Regions from separate parts of the Pseudomonas ogarae genome, predicted to be linked through region 3. Evidence: predicted binding sites of a transcription regulator. Region 3 holds the regulator's gene; each other region holds the start of a gene.
What was found. The regulator sigma-54, encoded in region 3, starts transcription at its own class of promoters, with help from an activator protein. The targets are predictions, from matches to a motif close to ANTGGCATNNANNTTGCTNT.
Positions count from the first base shown of each region.

Region 1: the regulator sigma-54 is predicted to act here: its motif matches at 3,265-3,284, upstream of glnA (type I glutamate--ammonia ligase).
Region 2: the regulator sigma-54 is predicted to act here: its motif matches at 1,516-1,535, upstream of flgB (flagellar basal body rod protein FlgB).
Region 4: the regulator sigma-54 is predicted to act here: its motif matches at 2,204-2,223, upstream of HU749_RS08845 (flagellar basal body rod protein FlgF).

Region 1 is NZ_CP077086.1:642,332-646,775, forward strand. Features, by position in the region: gene HU749_RS02785 (DUF4124 domain-containing protein) at 1-371, opposite strand, end outside; gene HU749_RS02790 (DUF4124 domain-containing protein) at 368-886, opposite strand; gene HU749_RS02795 (chorismate mutase) at 1,076-1,639, opposite strand; gene glnA (type I glutamate--ammonia ligase) at 1,764-3,170, opposite strand; gene thiI (tRNA uracil 4-sulfurtransferase ThiI) at 3,499-4,444, shown strand, end outside.
Region 2 is NZ_CP077086.1:5,169,124-5,173,567, forward strand. Features, by position in the region: gene flgD (flagellar hook assembly protein FlgD) at 1-604, opposite strand, end outside; gene flgC (flagellar basal body rod protein FlgC) at 620-1,063, opposite strand; gene flgB (flagellar basal body rod protein FlgB) at 1,067-1,474, opposite strand; gene cheR (protein-glutamate O-methyltransferase CheR) at 1,833-2,660, opposite strand; gene HU749_RS22675 (chemotaxis protein CheV) at 2,719-3,645, opposite strand; gene flgA (flagellar basal body P-ring formation chaperone FlgA) at 3,724-4,444, shown strand, end outside.
Region 3 is NZ_CP077086.1:1,309,567-1,314,010, reverse strand. Features, by position in the region: gene HU749_RS05565 (KdsC family phosphatase) at 1-20, shown strand, start outside; gene lptC (LPS export ABC transporter periplasmic protein LptC) at 28-597, shown strand; gene lptA (lipopolysaccharide transport periplasmic protein LptA) at 584-1,132, shown strand; gene lptB (LPS export ABC transporter ATP-binding protein) at 1,132-1,857, shown strand; gene HU749_RS05545 (RNA polymerase factor sigma-54) at 2,022-3,515, shown strand; gene hpf (ribosome hibernation-promoting factor, HPF/YfiA family) at 3,593-3,901, shown strand; gene ptsN (PTS IIA-like nitrogen regulatory protein PtsN) at 3,914-4,378, shown strand; gene rapZ (RNase adapter RapZ) at 4,381-4,444, shown strand, end outside.
Region 4 is NZ_CP077086.1:1,979,025-1,983,468, reverse strand. Features, by position in the region: gene flgH (flagellar basal body L-ring protein FlgH) at 1-504, opposite strand, end outside; gene flgG (flagellar basal-body rod protein FlgG) at 577-1,362, opposite strand; gene HU749_RS08845 (flagellar basal body rod protein FlgF) at 1,412-2,149, opposite strand; gene HU749_RS08840 (sigma-54-dependent transcriptional regulator) at 2,473-4,035, opposite strand; gene phhA (phenylalanine 4-monooxygenase) at 4,326-4,444, shown strand, end outside.

The DNA.
Region 1 (4,444 bases), 670 kb from region 3:
GGCGCGCCCGTCGGCTGGCCGTCGAGCAGCAGGCGGTAGCGGTGGCCTTTTTTCAGGCCGGGTTCGCTGGTGACGCTGACGATCAGTTCGCCTGCGGTGCTGCGTATCGTCGCGTCCGGCTCGGGTATCAACAGTCGGAGCATTTCGTAACGAAACAGCGGCTCGGGCCGGGCTTCGGCGGTGGGCGCCGTTGTTGTGCCCGGCGGCGTTGGCATCCGGTTGCCGGGTGGCAGTTGGACTTTCTTCGCATTGCCGGGGCGCGGCTGGTCGGTGAAGACGCGATTACCCTGGGCATCGATGTAGGTGTAGACCTGCGCCACCCCAGGCAGCGCCGCCAGCGCCAAGCTAAGCGCGAGCAGCCAGCGGATCATGGTTGGTGCACCCGCTGCACGGTGAACGTGACGGTTTCGCTTTGTTGCACGAGGGTGTCCCCGTCGATGATTTGCACCGCCAGGCTGTGCTCGCCCCGATCGATGTTCACCAATTGCAGGCGCGGCACGTTGGTCGGCTGGCCATAGGGTTGCCCGTCCAGCAGCAGCCGGAACAGGTGAGGGCTGCGCAGGCGCGGTTGCGCCCGCACGCCAACGGTGAAGGTGCCGTTGTTGGCGCGCAGGGCTTCTTCGGTGGGGATGTCCGTCAGTTCCAGTACCTCGTAGGCATTGCGCGGCTCGTCGCTGTTGGTGGGGGCTGGCGGTGTGTCCGGGCTGGCCGGGGATTGGCGTTCGATACTGTTGAGCGGCGGCAACTCCACCGTCTGGGCTGGTACGCCTTGGGGCGGCTGGTTGCTGTAGGCGGTGTTGCCGTCGGCGTCGGTGTACTTGTAGATCTGCGCGGCGGCGGGCAGTGCCAGCAGCAACAACAGGATGATTGAAAAGCCGCGACCCATGGAAAATCGACCGAAAACGAAAAGTGATGGATTGCAGCATAGGTCAGGGAGGGTGATTGACCCAAGTTGTTGCACCCAAACCCTGTGGGAGCGAGCTTACTCGCGATAGCGGTATGTCAGTCACTGAGATATTGGCTGTGCCGACCTCATCGCGAGCAAGCTCGTTCCCACAGGGGAAGGGGGGCTGTCTTAAGCTTTTGTGGAGATACACAGCTCTCCGGTCGCTCGGATCAGGGCGAGGCGGTGCACCGGATGTTGCTTGTTGTGGTGGGTGGCTCGGGCCAGCCATTGCGGGCACTGCGGGTCGGTGCGGTAGGGGGCGAAGTCGGCCAGTTGTTGCAGCAGGCGTTTTTGCAACCGGTCGAGTTGCGGGCGGATCTGTCCCACCAGGTCCGGGCGCGGGAGGTCCGGGGCCTTGCCTTCCTGGGCCCAGTCGGACAGGTTGATGTACTGCACCATTTTGTTGGCTTCTATCTGGGCGGAGAAAAACGCTTCCACGGTTTCGCCACTCAGCTTGTAGGCCGGCGCCTGGGCGACAGCCGCGGCAATGACTTCACGCTCGCGCTGACGGTCTTCTACCGGTTTATGGCTGTCCCATTTGCTCAGGGCCACTTGATCGGCCAGGGCCAGGCGTTCGCCAATGGCGTTAAGCAGCGGGGTCAGGGCCTCGGGGGCTTGAGTCGAGGCGGCTTCGGCGGTGGTGGCCAGCAGCGCGGCTGACAGGGCAAGGCAGAGTTTGAAGCGCAAAGTCATGGACAGTCTCGTCTTCTATGGGGGGGGGCGACGGGGCATCATGCACGTAACTGGCGCCCATAAAAAAGGCCTCCCGAAGGAGGCCTTTCTTTATTGCACGCCGTGCGTGGCGGCGCTTACTGGATTAGCAGCTGTAGTACAGCTCATATTCCAGTGGGTGTACGAAGGTGCGAACCTTGATTTCTTCTTCGCTTTTCAGTGCGATGTAAGCGTCGATGAAGTCATCGCTGAATACGCCGCCCTTGGTCAGGAACGCACGGCCCTTGTCCAGCTCTTCCAGGGCTTCTTTCAAGCTGCCACACACCTGTGGAATTTCCTTGGCCTCTTCAGGCGGCAGGTCATACAGGTTTTTGTCAGCGGCGTCGCCAGGGTGGATCTTGTTCTGGATACCGTCCAGACCGGCCATCATCAGTGCAGCGAAGGCCAGGTACGGGTTGGCAGCCGGATCCGGGAAGCGCGCTTCGATACGGCGGGCTTTAGGGCTGTTCACGTAAGGAATGCGGATCGAGGCGGAACGGTTGCGAGCCGAGTAGGCCAGCATGACCGGGGCTTCGAAGCCAGGTACCAGGCGCTTGTAGGAGTTGGTCGACGGGTTGGTGAAGCCGTTCAGGGCCTTACCGTGCTTGATGATACCGCCGATGAAGTACAGGGCGGTGTCCGACAGGCCGGCATAGCCTTCGCCTGCGAAGGTGTTCTTGCCGTCCTTGGAGATCGACATGTGAACGTGCATGCCCGAACCGTTGTCGCCGTACAGAGGCTTCGGCATGAAGGTCGCGGTGCGGCCGTAGGCGTCAGCAACGTTGTGTACGCAGTACTTCAGGGTCTGGACTTCGTCTGCCTTCTTCACCAGCGTGTTGAATTTCACGCCGATTTCGTTCTGGCCGGCAGTTGCCACTTCGTGGTGGTGAACTTCTACGGTCTGGCCCATTTCTTCCAGTGCGTTGCACATGGAGGTACGGATTTCGTGGTCGAAGTCGAACGGTGGAACCGGGAAGTAACCGCCTTTGATACCTGGACGGTGGCCTTTGTTGCCGCCTTCCACGTCCTGGTCGGACATCCACGAACCCTGTTCGGAGAAGATCTTGAACATGGAACCGGAGATGTCGGACTTGAATTTGACCGAGTCGAAGATGAAGAACTCAGGCTCAGGACCGAAGAAAGCGGTGTCGCCGATACCGGTGGACTTCAGGTATTCCTCGGCGCGGTGGGCGATGGCGCGTGGGTCGCGGTCATAGCCTTGCATGGTCGAAGGTTCGATGATGTCGCAGACCAGGATCAGGGTCGGCTCTTCGGTGAACGGGTCCAGGACGGCAGTTTCGTCGTCCGGCATCAGGATCATGTCGGAGGCTTCGATGCCTTTCCAGCCGGAGATGGAGGAACCGTCGAACATTTTCCCGATTTCAAAGAATTCGTCGTCCAGCGCATCACGGGCCGGCATGGTCACGTGATGTTGAGTACCTTTGGTGTCAGTGAAGCGCAGATCAATCCACTTGACGTCATGATCTTTGATGAGTTGAACCGACTTCGACATATGTCCTCCGGGTGGCTTCGGGCGGGTAGTGGAGTGCCCTTAGATATGGGTGATGCCGGCGCGAATACTCTGCCATGGCAACCTGCCTCACAAGGGAGCAAATTGCATGCCAGTGCCCCAGCATGGGTTTTTTGCACCAAATCCACGCTTTTAAAGGCGTAAATCAAAGATTGTCAGACAATAACGCACTGCAATGTGGCGCCGTCAATCGATAATGACCTGTTTTGGTGCATGCAAAACCATCTGCACATAAACTGGTTAAACCTTGAGCAATTTCCGCTATAATCCGCGCCCCCCTTTTTCGGCTGGCCGTTCGCGCGCTGTTTTCATGAAACTAATCGTAAAAGTCTTCCCCGAGATCACCATCAAGAGCCGCCCGGTACGGATGCGTTTCATCCGCCAGTTGGCCAAGAACATCCGTGCCGTGCTCCGAGACCTGGACCCGGCCGTGGTGGTGAATGGCGTGTGGGACAACCTCGAGCTGGAAACCCGTGTCAGCGAACCCAAGGTCCTGAAGGAAATGACCGAGCGCCTGAGCTGCATGCCGGGCATCGCGCATTTCCTGCAAGTCGATGAATACCCGCTGGGGGATTTCGACGACATCCTCGCCAAGTGCATGCTCCATTATGGTGATGCCCTGGCCGGCAAGATTTTCTCGGTGCGCTGCAAGCGTGCCGGCAAGCACCCGTTCAGTTCGATGGATGTGGAAAAGTACGTCGGCAGCCAGTTGCGCCGACAGTGCGGCGCGGCCGGTATTTCGCTGAAAGACCCGCAGATCGAAGTGCGCATCGAAATTCGCGACCAGCGGCTGTTCGTGATCCACAGCCAGCACAACAGCATTGGCGGTTATCCGCTGGGTTCGCTGGAGCAGACCCTGGTGCTGATGTCCGGCGGTTTCGACTCCACGGTGGCCGCCTACCAGATCATGCGTCGCGGGTTGATGAGCCATTTCTGCTTCTTCAACCTCGGCGGACGCGCCCATGAACTGGGCGTGATGGAAGTGGCGCACTTCATCTGGAAGAAGTACGGCAGCTCCCAACGCGTGTTATTTGTGAGTGTGCCGTTCGAAGAAGTCCTGGGCGAGATTCTCGGCAAAGTCGATAACAGTCATATGGGCGTCATTTTGAAGCGTATGATGTTGCGCGCCGCTTCACGAATTGCCGACCGCCTGCAAATCGATGCGCTGGTGACCGGCGAGGCGATCTCCCAGGTGTCGAGCCAGACGTTGCCGAACCTGTCGGTGATCGACTGCGTGACCGAGAAGCTGGTCTTGC
Region 2 (4,444 bases), 2.7 Mb from region 3:
TAATCAGCGACACGGCCTTGCTGTCGATAGTGGTCGAAGCGGTGAAGGAGTAGGTGCCCGACTCGACCGTCGTGCCCGCGTCGTTCTTGCCATCCCAGATGAAGGCGGAGTTGCCGGCGTTCTGGCTGCCCAGGTCAATGGTGCGAACGGTCTTGCCGTCCTTGTCCACGATCTTGACGGCGACGGAAGACACCGATGTCGGTACCACCACGGTCCCGTTGAGGCTCTTGGAGGTATCGACCACCGCCTTGTCGCCCGGGGCGATGACCGAGCGGCCCACCAGTGACGAGGCTTGCAGGGCCTGGGACGAGTTGTAGTTGCTGGCGAGACCGCTCACGGTGTCGTTAAGAGTGGTGATGCCTTCCAGGCTGCTGAACTGCGCCAGCTGGGCAACGAACTCGCCGTTATCCTGCGGCTCCAGCGGGTTCTGGTTTTTCAGCTGGGTGACCAGCAATTGCAGGAACGCATCCTTGCCCAGCGACTGCGACCCAGTGGCCGAGCTCGTCGCCGAGGACAGGCCATCGGTGGTGGTGTTGGTCTTGACCGAGGAGTTGGCCAGAATCTCGTTGAGGCTCAAACCACTGGTTGTACTGGTAACGCTCATGTGACTCGCCCCTTATCACTGACCGAGGGTCAGGACCTTCTGCATCATGGTTTTGGCGGTGTTCATCATTTCGACGTTGGTCTGGAACGAACGGCTGGCGGAAATCATGTCGGCCATTTCTTCGACGACGTTGACGTTCGGGTAGTAGACATAACCCTTGGCGTCGGCAGCCGGATGGTTTGGCTCATAACGGGCATCGAGGTTGCTCTGGTCTTCGACCACGCCAAGCACCTGTACACCCTGCCCGGCCGCGTCCTGCTCCTGGAACAGCGAGTCGCTGCCGCCGGACTGGCCGCCCTGGAACATGGTGGCGAATACCGGGTGGCGAGCGCGGTAGGTCTGGTCGATGCTTGAGGAAACGGTCTCGGCGTTGGCGATGTTACTGGCGACGGTGTTCAGGCGAGTGGTCTGGGCACTCATGGCACTGCCGGCAATGTTGAATACGCTAGCAATCGACATGGCTTACTCTCCGCGCAGGGCCGATACCAGCCCTTTGAACTTGCTGTTGAGCAGGGTGAAGCTGGCCTGGAAGTTCACGGAGTTTTCCGTGTAGTTGGACTGTTCCAGTTGAGCGTCCACGGTGTTCTGATCGATCGAAGGTTGCATCGGCGTGCGATACATCAGCGATTCATCGCCATTGCCCAAGCCTTCGGCTTCGATATGACGGCTGTTGGTCATGTTCAAGGCGAAGTGGCCGTTCTTGGCCTTCTCGTTCTGCTCGGCGAGCACTTTGGAGAAGTCCAGGTCCCGAGCCTTGAAGTTCGGGGTGTCGGCGTTGGCGATGTTGTTGGCCAGGACTTCGGCGCGCTGGGCGCGGAAGCTCAGGGCCTGTTCGTGGATACCGAGCGCTTTATCGAAGCTGATGCTCATGTCGGAAACCTTTGGGTGACCAGAATGTACGTACGACGGCTAAAGCAAGCGCCGTGCCATTTTAAGAACCCCCATAAACCGGGGCTTTGCGGGCACCGGCAAAGCGGCAATGCCAGAAAAGCGGCAACGGGTTTCCGCAGGCTGCCGCTTTTCTGCCGCTTCTGCAGGACAAATGCGTTTCATTGTGGGAGCGAGCCTGCTCGCGATAGCGGTGTGTCAGTCCACATTGATGTCGCCAGGAGTACCGCATCGCGAGCAGGCTCGCTCCCACAGGAAGCAGTGGTGGACTGGAAGAAACCGGCAGGCAAAAAAAACGGGAGCCCCGTGAGGACTCCCGTTTTTTGACAGCTCAAGCCAATCACTTCGCCTGGTAGATGATCCCCGGGCTGCATTGGACCATCTGGTAATGATCCGGCAAACCGTTCAACGCCTCGGAAGCGCCGAGGAACAGGTAACCGCCCGGCTTGAGCGTGCTGTGGATGCGCAGCAGAATGTCTTTCTTCACTTCGGCAGAGAAGTAGATCAGCACGTTGCGGCAGAACACGATGTCGAACTTGCCCAGGCTGGCATAGCTGTCCAGCAAGTTGAACGAACGGAACTCCACGCGGCTCTTGATCGGCGCCTTGACCACCCATTTACCCGGCCCCTTGGGGTCGAAGTAACGTTGCAGGCGATCCGGCGACAGGCCCCGGCCGATGGCCAGGCTGTCGTACTCGCCGGTCTTGCAATTATTGAGCATGGTCCCGGACAGGTCGGTGGCGACAATCTGCACGCCGCCTTTCAACTGGCCGAGGTTGGACCGCTCGAACTCATCGATGGACATCGACAGCGAATAGGGTTCCTGCCCCGACGAGCAGGCCGCCGACCAGATCCGCAGGCGTTGGCCCGGGCTGGCCTTGATGGCCGCCGGCAGCACTTTGTTCTTCAACACCTCGAACGGATAGGTGTCACGAAACCACAGGGTTTCGTTGGTGGTCATCGCATCCACCACCATCTCGCGCAAACCACTGCGCGGCTGGGTCTGGATACGCTGCACCAGTTCGCCCAATGACTTGAGGCCCTGTTGCTCCATCAATTTATTGAGACGGCTCGACACCAGGTATTGCTTGTTTTCACCAAGCAAGATGCCACAGGCTTTTTCCAGGAAGACCCGGAACTGTTCGAAATCCAAATTACCCGTAGACAAGATACCGCCTCTTTCATCGTGTTGACTTGCCGGGCGCACAACGCGCCCGACCTTTGCTTTATTCTGCTGCCTTGATCCTATCGACGACCCTGGAAGCCAGGTCGTCAGGGCGGAATTTCGCCAGGAAATCGTCGGCACCGACCTTCTTGACCATCGCCTGGTTGAAAACCCCGGACAGCGAAGTATGCAAGATGATGTGCAGCTTTTGCATGCGCGGGTCGCTGCGGATTTCCGACGTCAGGGTGTACCCGTCCATCTCCGGCATTTCAATGTCGGAGATCATCATCAGGAATTCTTCCTCGGGCTTCTTGCCCTCGTCGACCAACTTGCGCAGGTAATCCAGCGCCTGCCGCCCGTCGTTCAACGCCACCACCTCGACACCGACCGTTTGCAGGCAACGGGTCACCTGCTTGCGGGCCACAGAAGAGTCATCGACGGTCAACACCCGCAACGAAATCGCCTTGTGCTGGGTTTCGGCATCCACCACCCCCGCGGAGATCGCTTCCGGCGTGGGCGCTACTTCGGCGAGGATTTTCTCCACGTCGATGATTTCCACCAACTGGTTATCGACCCGGGTCACTGCCGTGAGGTAGTGATCGCGGCCGGTGCCCTTGGGCGGTGGATGGATCTCTTCCCAGTTCATGTTGACGATGCGCTCCACCGAGCGCACCAGGAACCCCTGGGTCTTGGTGTTGTACTCGGTGATGATCACAAACGGATTGCTCTGGTCCAGCAACCGACCGGAACCGGTCGCCATCGCCAGATCGAGAATCGGGATGGTCGCTCCCCGGATATTGGCCACACCGCACACAACGGGGCTGGACTTGGGCATCAGGGTCAGCTTGGGGCATTGCAGCACCTCGCGGACCTTGAATACGTTGATCCCATACATCTGTTGGCCGTCGAGACGGAACAACAACAGCTCCAGGCGATTCTGACCGACCAGCTGAGTGCGCTGGTTTACCGAATCCATTACTCCCGCCATGCCCTGACTCCTACGTAACGCTAATGTGTCCGACGCGCATTCATCACTAAACGGCACGGGGCTTGCTATTGAACCGGCATGAACGCACAAACGACATTTTCTCGACGCCTGACCACTCACTGCCGCCACTGGCTCGGTGCACTGTTGGCTGTCTGCCTGTTCACTTCGGGCGGTCCTGCCCTTGCTGCTGTTCCGGTTACCTTGCCTGATCTCCTTATCGGCGTCACTCAGGGCTTTCTTGAATTCACCGTAGAAGACTATCTGGCTACCAGTCAAACCGAAGGTCGCTACGAAATCGAAGTCAACCAGCTCGACCCGCGCCTGCGCATGCCGATGTGCGACAAGGAATTGACTGCCTCGCTGGAGAGCCCGGCCAGGCCCCTGGGCCGCGTCACGGTGAAGGTTCGTTGCGACAGCGCCACGCCCTGGACGGTGTTCGTGCCCGCTCAAGTGCGCCTGTTCCGGGACATTGTCACCACCACGCGTCCGCTCAAGCGGGCCGGGATCGTCGAGCCCCAGGACGTGATGTTGCGCGAACGGGACATCAGCCAGATCAACCAGGGCTTCCTGACCTCCGTCGACCAGGCCATCGGGCAGAAACTTGTCCGACCAATGGTCGCCGATCAGATCGTGACGCTGGTGCACTTGGAGCAGGCCGAGGTGGTCCGCAAGGGCGACCAGGTGGTCATCACCGCCCGCAGCGGCTCCATGGCCGTGCGGATGCCCGGCGAAGCCCTGTCCAATGGCGGCATGCGCGAACAGATACGGGTTAAAAACCTTAATTCCCAGCGCGTCATCA
Region 3 (4,444 bases):
CCAACGCCGCGTACCTGTGAGCCACTTATGCTGAGCAAGAAGATTCGCACCATCGTGGTGTTCGGCTGTATCGCGGCGCTCTTTGCTGCGGTGGGCTACTGGAACATCAGCCCCGAACGGTTTCTCGACCGGCCTGCGACCCAGATCGAGGAAAAGATCGACTGGTACGCGACCAACACGCATACCCTGCAGTACCTGCCCGACGGCAAAGTGCAATATGAGATGACGTCCGACAAGGTCGACCACGTAAAGGCCACTGACATTACGCTGGTCACCAAGCCCGACCTGAACATGTTCCGCGGCACCGATTTTCCGTGGCACGTGCAGAGCGAGCACGCCGAAGTCAATTCCGGCGGCACCGAAGTGGAACTGATCGACTCGGTACGCATCGCCCGAACCGACGAGAAAAACCGCACGACCATCATCACCAGCACGCGCATGACCGTGTTCCCACAGCAAGAATATGCGCAGACCGAGCAACCCGTTAGAATCGACGGCGCCGGGGGTGTATCGACCGGCACGGGAATGAAAGCGTATTTGAAGGAAAGCAGGATACACCTGCTATCGAACGTAAGAGGACAGTATGAAGCTCGCTAAAACCCTCCCTATTTTGCTCAGTCTGGGCGCAGCACTGGGAAGCGCGAGCGCCTGGGCTCTTCCCACCGACCGCGACCAGCCTATCCGCATCCAGGCCGACGACGCCCAGCTCGATGACAAGAATGGCGTCGCCACCTATAAGGGCGACGTAATCATCACCCAGGGCTCGATGAAGGTCACCGGCAATACCGTGACCATCACCCGCACCCCGTCCGGCGACATCGACGTAGTGACCTCCGTGGGCAACCTGGCCTATTTCGAGCAGATGCAAACCGCAGGCGATACCAAGCCTGTGCAGGGCTACGGGGTCACCATCCAGTATCACGCCTCACAGGATCGTGTCGTCCTGATCGACCGCGCCAAGGTCGTCGACAAGGACAACAACGTGACCCAAGGCGAGAAAATCGTCTACGACACCAACAAGAAGCTCGCCAGCGCCGGTCGCGCCACCGGTAGCAAGGTGACCGAGTCGCGTCCGCGGATCGACATGGTGATCCAACCGAAAAAGAAAACCGACGAGCAGAAGGCCCAGTAATGGCAACTCTGAAAGCTCAGCACCTGGCCAAGAGCTACAAGAGCCGTCAAGTCGTGCGTGATGTCAGCCTGTCCATCGACAGCGGCCAGATCGTCGGCCTGCTCGGCCCCAACGGCGCGGGCAAGACCACTTGCTTCTACATGATCGTCGGCCTGGTCCAGGCCGATCAGGGTCGCGTGCTGATCGACGACCTGGATGTCAGCCACCAGCCGATGCACGGCCGGGCGAAGGCCGGTATCGGCTATTTGCCGCAAGAAGCGTCGATCTTCCGCAAACTGTCGGTTGCCGACAACATCATGGCCATCCTCGAGACCCGCAAGGAACTCGACAAGGCCGGTCGTCGCCAGGAGCTGGAAAGCCTGCTGCAGGAATTCCACATCAGCCACATTCGCGACAACCTGGGCATGAGCCTGTCCGGTGGCGAGCGGCGCCGCGTGGAAATCGCCCGCGCCCTGGCCACCGCACCGAAGTTCATCCTGCTCGACGAACCGTTCGCTGGCGTGGACCCCATCTCGGTGGGCGACATCAAGCAGATCATTCATCACCTCAAGGCCAAGGGGATCGGCGTGCTGATCACCGACCACAACGTGCGCGAGACGCTGGACATCTGCGAAACCGCCTACATTGTCAATGACGGCCAGTTGATCGCCGAAGGCGACTCCGCAGCTATCCTGGCCAATGACCTGGTCAAGGAAGTGTATCTGGGCCATGAGTTCCGCCTGTAAGGACAAGTGTCTGGCGACTTGCCCGAGCGTCGTTTAATTTTATTATGGCGACGCTCTAGGCAAACACTTCAGTTTCAGGCATATAATTTGCTTAAGTTTGGCGCTTCGGCGCCCTGTAGTGGATGGCGCATGTGCGCCGGCGAATAAGGTGTTAAGCCCCTGCCATGAAACCATCGCTAGTCTTGAGAATGGGCCAGCAGCTGACGATGACACCGCAGCTGCAACAGGCCATCCGCCTGCTCCAATTGTCGACCCTGGACCTGCAACAGGAAATCCAGGAGGCCCTGGAGTCCAATCCGATGCTCGAACGCCAGGAAGAAGGCGACGACTTCGATAACGCCGATCCGCTGGCCGACAACGTCGAGCAGAAGACCAACACCGAAATCCCGGAACCGTCCTACCAGGAAGCCGCCCCGACGGTGGATAACCTCGAGGATGGCGAATGGAACGAACGCATCCCCAACGAGTTGCCCGTGGACACGGCCTGGGAAGACGTCTACCAGACCAGCGCCAGCAACCTGCCGAGCAGCGATGACGACGAGTGGGACTTCACCACCCGCACCTCTGCCGGCGAAAGCCTGCAAAGCCACCTGCTGTGGCAGCTGAACCTGGCGCCGATGTCCGACACCGATCGCCTGATCGCCGTAACCCTGATCGATTGCATCAACAACCAGGGCTACCTGGACGAGACCCTCGACGAAATCCTCGAAGCATTCGACCCCGAGCTCGACATCGAGCTGGACGAGATCGAAGCCGTCCTCCATCGCATCCAGCAGTTCGAGCCGGCCGGCATCGGCGCCCGCAACCTGGGTGAGTGCCTGTTGCTGCAACTGCGCCAGTTGTCCGCCAAGACACCATGGCTGGCCGAAGCCAAGCGGCTGGTCACCGATTACATCGACCTGTTGGGCGGCCGCGACTACAGCCAACTGATGCGTCGCATGAAGCTCAAGGAAGATGAGCTGCGCCAGGTCATCGAACTGGTGCAGAGCCTCAACCCGCGCCCCGGCTCGCAGATCGAATCCACCGAGCCCGAATATGTGGTCCCCGACGTGATCGTGCGCAAGCACAATGATCGCTGGCTGGTGGAGCTCAACCAGGAGTCAGTGCCCAAGCTGCGCGTCAACGCCCAGTACGCCGGCTTCGTCAAGCGCGCCGACACCAGCGCCGACAACACCTTCATGCGCAACCAGTTGCAGGAAGCGCGCTGGTTCATCAAGAGCCTGCAAAGCCGCAACGAAACCCTGATGAAAGTGGCCACCCAGATCGTCGAGCATCAGCGCGGCTTCCTGGAGTACGGCGATGAGGCGATGAAACCGTTGGTCCTGCATGACATTGCCGAGGCAGTGGGCATGCACGAGTCGACGATTTCCCGGGTAACCACCCAAAAATTCATGCATACCCCCCGGGGCATCTATGAATTGAAATACTTTTTCTCCAGCCATGTCAGCACCTCCGAAGGCGGCGAATGCTCGTCCACGGCCATCCGCGCGATCATCAAAAAACTGGTGGCCGCGGAAAATCAGAAAAAGCCGTTGAGTGACAGCAAGATCGCTGGTTTACTGGAGGCACAAGGCATTCAGGTGGCCCGCCGTACCGTCGCCAAGTACCGCGAATCCCTCGGGATCGCGCCTTCGAGCGAACGCAAGCGGTTGATGTAACAAGGCCACGCCACAGCGTTCCAGTGGCAGGCATTTCTGCCTGCCGCTTTATGCACTGGCAACGAAGGAGAAGCTGTATGCAAGTCAACATCAGTGGACACCAACTGGAAGTGACCGAACCCCTGCGCACCTACATCGGCGAAAAACTCGACCGATTGGAGAGGCATTTCGACAAGATCACCAACGTGCAAGTCACGATGAACGTCGAGAAACTGCTGCAGAAAATCGAAGCCACGCTGCATATCCCCGGCGGAGAAGTGGTTGCCAACGCAGAGCACACAGACATGTATGCCGCGATTGACCTGCTGACCGACAAGCTGGATCGCCAACTCAAAAAGCATAAGGAAAAGACCCAGAGCCTCCTCCAGGGCGCGACCGGTCGTTAACCCCCCTAATCCATGATCCGACTAGAAACCATCCTGACCCCCGGCCGTTCCCAAGTGAACGCGCCGGGCGGCAGTAAAAAGAAAGCCCTCGAACAAATTGCCAACCTGATCCACCGCGAAGTGCCGGATCTGGAAATGCAGGACGTCTTCGAGGCCCTGGTTGCCCGTGAAAAACTCGGTTCCACCGGTTTTGGCAACGGCATCGCCATTCCTCACTGCCGTCTCAAGGGTTGTGCCGCGCCGATCAGCGCGCTGTTGCACCTTGAAACCGCCATAGATTTCGACGCCATCGACGGCGCCCCGGTCGACCTGCTGTTTGTATTGCTGGTACCGGAAGCGGCGACCGATGCGCACCTCGAGCTGCTGCGCCAGATTGCCAGCATGCTGGACCGCAAGGAAGTGCGCGAAAAACTGCGCAGCGCACCGAGCAACGAAGCGTTGTACCAGGTTGTCCTGGACGAGCAGAACGGTCATTAAAAATGCGCATGATCATTGTCAGTGGCCGCTCCGGCTCCGGTAAAAGCACAGCCCTCAACGTGCTTG
Region 4 (4,444 bases), 670 kb from region 3:
CGTCAGCCACTTCTCGCCACGCACGGCGATGATGCCGTTGGGCAACACATCGGCGACGGTCACGGTGATCGAACCGGTCAGGCTGTTGCTCTGGCCGGACTGGCTGTCGCCCTTGGTGGCCCGGTCAGCGCTATACCCAGCGTTGAGGCTCAGGTCATTGCTCCCGATCGGGTTGTTGGTGGTCAGGCTGGAGCCGAACAGCGAGGTCAGGCCGACGCTGGTCTCGCTGGTCTTGTCGATTTGCGAGTTGGCGTTCTTGCTGGCCTGGGTCCGCTCGTTCAGGGTGATGGTGATGATGTCACCGACCCGGAAAGCCTTGCGGTCGCTGTACAGGTTCTGCTCGAAACCGGCCTGGTAGATCGAGCCATTATTGGCGGCAGCCGGCAACGGCGTGCGCGGCAACACCGGGGCGTAATACGGGTCATTGGGCCTGGGTGTCGGCGCGACACAGCCCGCGAGTGCGGTGATCCCACTCAGTGCCAGAACAGATACGAAGCGTTTCATGACCCTACCTCTTGGTGTTGCAGGCGACCCTGGGGACGCCCTGTCTACGTAATGACGGACGTTGTGACGTGATTACAGATTCTGCGTAACGAACGAGAGCATCTGGTCGGCGGTGGAGATCACCTTGGAGTTCATCTCGTAGGCGCGCTGGGTGGTGATCATGTTGACCATCTCCTCAACGGTGCTCACGTTGGACGTTTCCAGGGTGTTCTGCAGCGTGGTACCGAAACCGTTCAGGCCGGGGGTGCCGACTTGCGGCGCGCCACTGGCGGCGGTTTCCAGGAACAGGTTATTGCCCACCGCTTGCAGGCCGGCCGGGTTGATGAAGTCGGCGGTCTGCAGGTTGCCGATCACTTGGGAGGCCGGGTTGCCCGCCACCGTGATGGACACGGTGCCGTCACGGCCCACGGTAAAGGTCTGGGCATCGTTCGGGATAACGATGGCTGGCTCCAGGGCGAAACCGCTGGCGTTGACGATCTGGCCATTGGAGTCGAGGTGGAACGTGCCGTCACGGGTGTAGGACGTGGTCCCGTCCGGTTGCAGGATCTGGAAGAAACCGCGACCGTCGATGGCCATGTCCAGCGGCTGCTCGGTGGTTTGCAGGCTGCCGGCGTTGAAGTTTTTCTGGGTGCCGACGATGCGCACACCGGTACCCACTTGCAGGCCCGACGGCAGTTCGCTGTCCTGGGTCGACTGGGCGCCAGGCTGGCGTTTTACCTGATACAGCAGGTCCTGGAACTCGGCACGATCACGCTTGAAACCCGTGGTCGAAACGTTCGCCAGGTTGTTGGAAATAGTGGAAAGGTTGGTGTCCTGGGCGGACAGACCTGTTTTGGCAACCCAAAGAGCCGGAAGCATTCGATTCTCCTCGTACGCCTGTTTTTCGGCGCGACGCTGTAATTAATAGTTAGATCTGCAAGACCCGAGCCATGGCTTCATCGCCTTCTTTGGCGGTGTTCATCATCTTGACGTGGAGCTCGAACTGCTTGGCCAGGGCCAGCACCGAGGTCATCTCATCCACGGCATTGACGTTGCTCGCCTCCTGGAAACCCGACACCAACTGCACGTTGCCGTCGATGGGCGCCGGCTGGCCGTCCTTGGTACGGATCGAACCATCCAGACCCTTGGTCATGGTCTTGAGGTCCGGGTTGACCAGCTTGATGCGGTCCACTTCAGCCATCACCCGCGGGCCTTCACCCATGGCGCGGATGCTGATGGTGCCGTCCTGGCCGATCTCGATCTTCTGCTCCGGCGGCACGGCGATCGGACCGCCGTTGCCCATTACCGGCATGCCGTTGCCGGCCCGAAGTACGCCCAGGGCATCGACATTGAGGCTGCCGGTGCGCACGTAGCTTTCGCCGCCGTCAGGGTTCTGCACGGCCATCCAGCCAGGCCCGCTGACCGCCACGTCCAGGTCACGACCGGTTTCAATCAGCGCACCCGGGGTGAAATCCGTGGCAGGCCGTTCGGAGAGGGCAAACGCCCGCGCCGGAAAGCTGTCGCCGAACACCGGCATCGAACGTGCCTGCTCCAGGTCTTTCTGAAAACCATTGGTGGAGATGTTCGCCAGGTTGTTGGCATGGGCCCGCTGCGCCAGTGCGTTCTGGCTGGCGCCGGTCATTGCCACATAAAGGTACTTGTCCACTGTCGTTCCTCTGCATGCCGGACGTTTGCCGCCCACTGCTGTGTTGCACAGCCTTAAGCAATTTGCAGACCAACTTTTTTCTGGCGCTGATGCCCCCGGGAAACAAAGGGCCTGGAGGTTCTGGAAGGGATTCTGCAAAAGTATCGAAGACGAAAAACCGGCGGTGTCGTGCCGCTTACGGCAAGTGTCCGCCTAACCTGATCAATGGACGCCCCCTGTGGTGAGGGAGCTTGCTCCCGCTGGGCTGCGTAGCGACCCCACACTTTTGGCGATTGCTGCGCAATCGAGCGGGAGCAAGCTCCCTCGCCACGAAACGCCTATCTTCACGCGCCGGATTCTTTGCCCACTTCATACTCACGCAACTTGTTGGCAATGGTCGTATGGGAAACCCCCAGCCGCTTGCCCAACTGCCGGCTGCTCGGGTGCTCGGAGTACAAGCGCTCCAGCACCGCTTTCTCGAAACGCCCGACGATCTCGTCCAGGCCACCCTCGAGGGAAAAATCGCCAAGGGGTTGGCGCACGCCGTAATCCGGCAGGCGGATATGCTCAGCCTTGACCGTGCCGCCATCGCACAGGGAAACGGCCTGGAACAGCACGTTTTCCAACTGCCGGACGTTGCCCGGCCAGTGGTAGTGACTGAGACGGTCCATCGCCGCCGAGGCCAGCTTGGGCAAGGCGCAGCCGATCTGGCGGCTGGCCTGGTCGAGGAAATGCTCCACCAGCGGCGCCAGGCCATCGAGGCATTCGCGCAGCGGTGGGATGTGCAAGGAAAGGACGTTCAAGCGGTGGTACAGATCCTGACGGAATTCGCCCCGGGCGCAGAGTTCGGACAAATCGACCTGGGTGGCGCAGATCACCCTGACGTCCAGGTACACCTCCTCATCGCTGCCAACACGCCGGAAGCAACCGTCCTGCAGAAAGCGCAGCAGTTTCACTTGCAAGCGCGGGCTCATCTCCCCCACACCGTCGAGGAACAGCGTTCCCCCGGCGGTCAGTTCCAGCAGGCCGAGCTTGCCTTCGGCCCGGGCACCTTCGAAGGCACCCGGGCCATAGCCGAACAGCTCGGTCTCGGCCATGGACTCCGGCAGCCCGGCACAGTTGAGCGCCATCAAGGGCGATTGCCCGCGCGGACTCGCCAGGTGACAGGCGCGGGCCAGCAGCTCCTTGCCCGTGCCGGTTTCACCCTCTATCAATAGCGGCGCGTCCAGCGGTGCCATGCGCCGGGCCTCACGGACCACCGCCGCCATGACCTTCGAACTCTGGAAAATACTATCGAAGCCACGCAGCTCCTGTTTGCGCACGTTATAGATACGTTCGCCCACCCGGTCGGCCCGGTGCAGCGTCAGCACCGCACCGGCCATGGCTTCGCTGTCGTCGTGCTCCGATTGCAGCGGCGCGATGTCGGCCAGGAACACGTCGCCCTTGACCTTGACCCGCAGGCCGTTGATGCGCGACTGGTTGGCGCGCACCAGTTCCGGCAAATCGAAATCCTCGGCGTAGCGGGACAGGGGGATCCCCGGCACCTCGTCCACCCGCACGCCGAGCAACTGCGCCGCCGCCCGGTTGGCTGCAACGATCGAACCGCCCATGTCGATGGACAGCACCGGAAACTCCAGGGCGCCGAGCAAGGCGTTGAGCTCCATGTGCCGACGCTCGCTAGGCATCAGTCCTACACGCTTGACGCCAAACACCCCGGCGATGCCTTCGAATTTCGGACGCAGCGCCTGGAACTGGATGTTGATCAGGTTCGGGCAGTGCAGGTAGATCGCGTTGCCATGCTCGCCACCGACCTCCCCCCGGGCGACGTTGATGCCGTACTCCACCAACAGGTTGAGGATGTCCCGCAGGATGCCGATGCGGTTCTGGCAATGGACTTTGATGCGCATGAAGAGGCCCGATGTGTATTAGGAGTTCCCAGCCACAAGGTTTTTCTGCCCGGTAGCGTAAATAGCCGTCAAGATTATGTGACAGTTGTAGGCCGTTTCCCACTCGAAATTCCCAGCAACACGGTAGTCACAGTCTATTCGTAACGAAATCTTTACGAATTGGTGAATCCCTCACCCTCCCCCTCTTCATCAGCCTGCTGCACACGCCCCCGCTTCGAGTTATCTCTAATACATCGCTGGACATAACAACAACACGTCTTCCCCCAGAGGGAAATCAGCAGGAGAGCAGCATGAAGCAGACGCAGTACGTGGCCCGCGAGCCCGATGCGCAAGGTTTTATCCACTACACCGCCGAAGAACACGCGGTGTGGAACACGCTGATCACCCGCCAGCTGAAAGTCATCGAAGG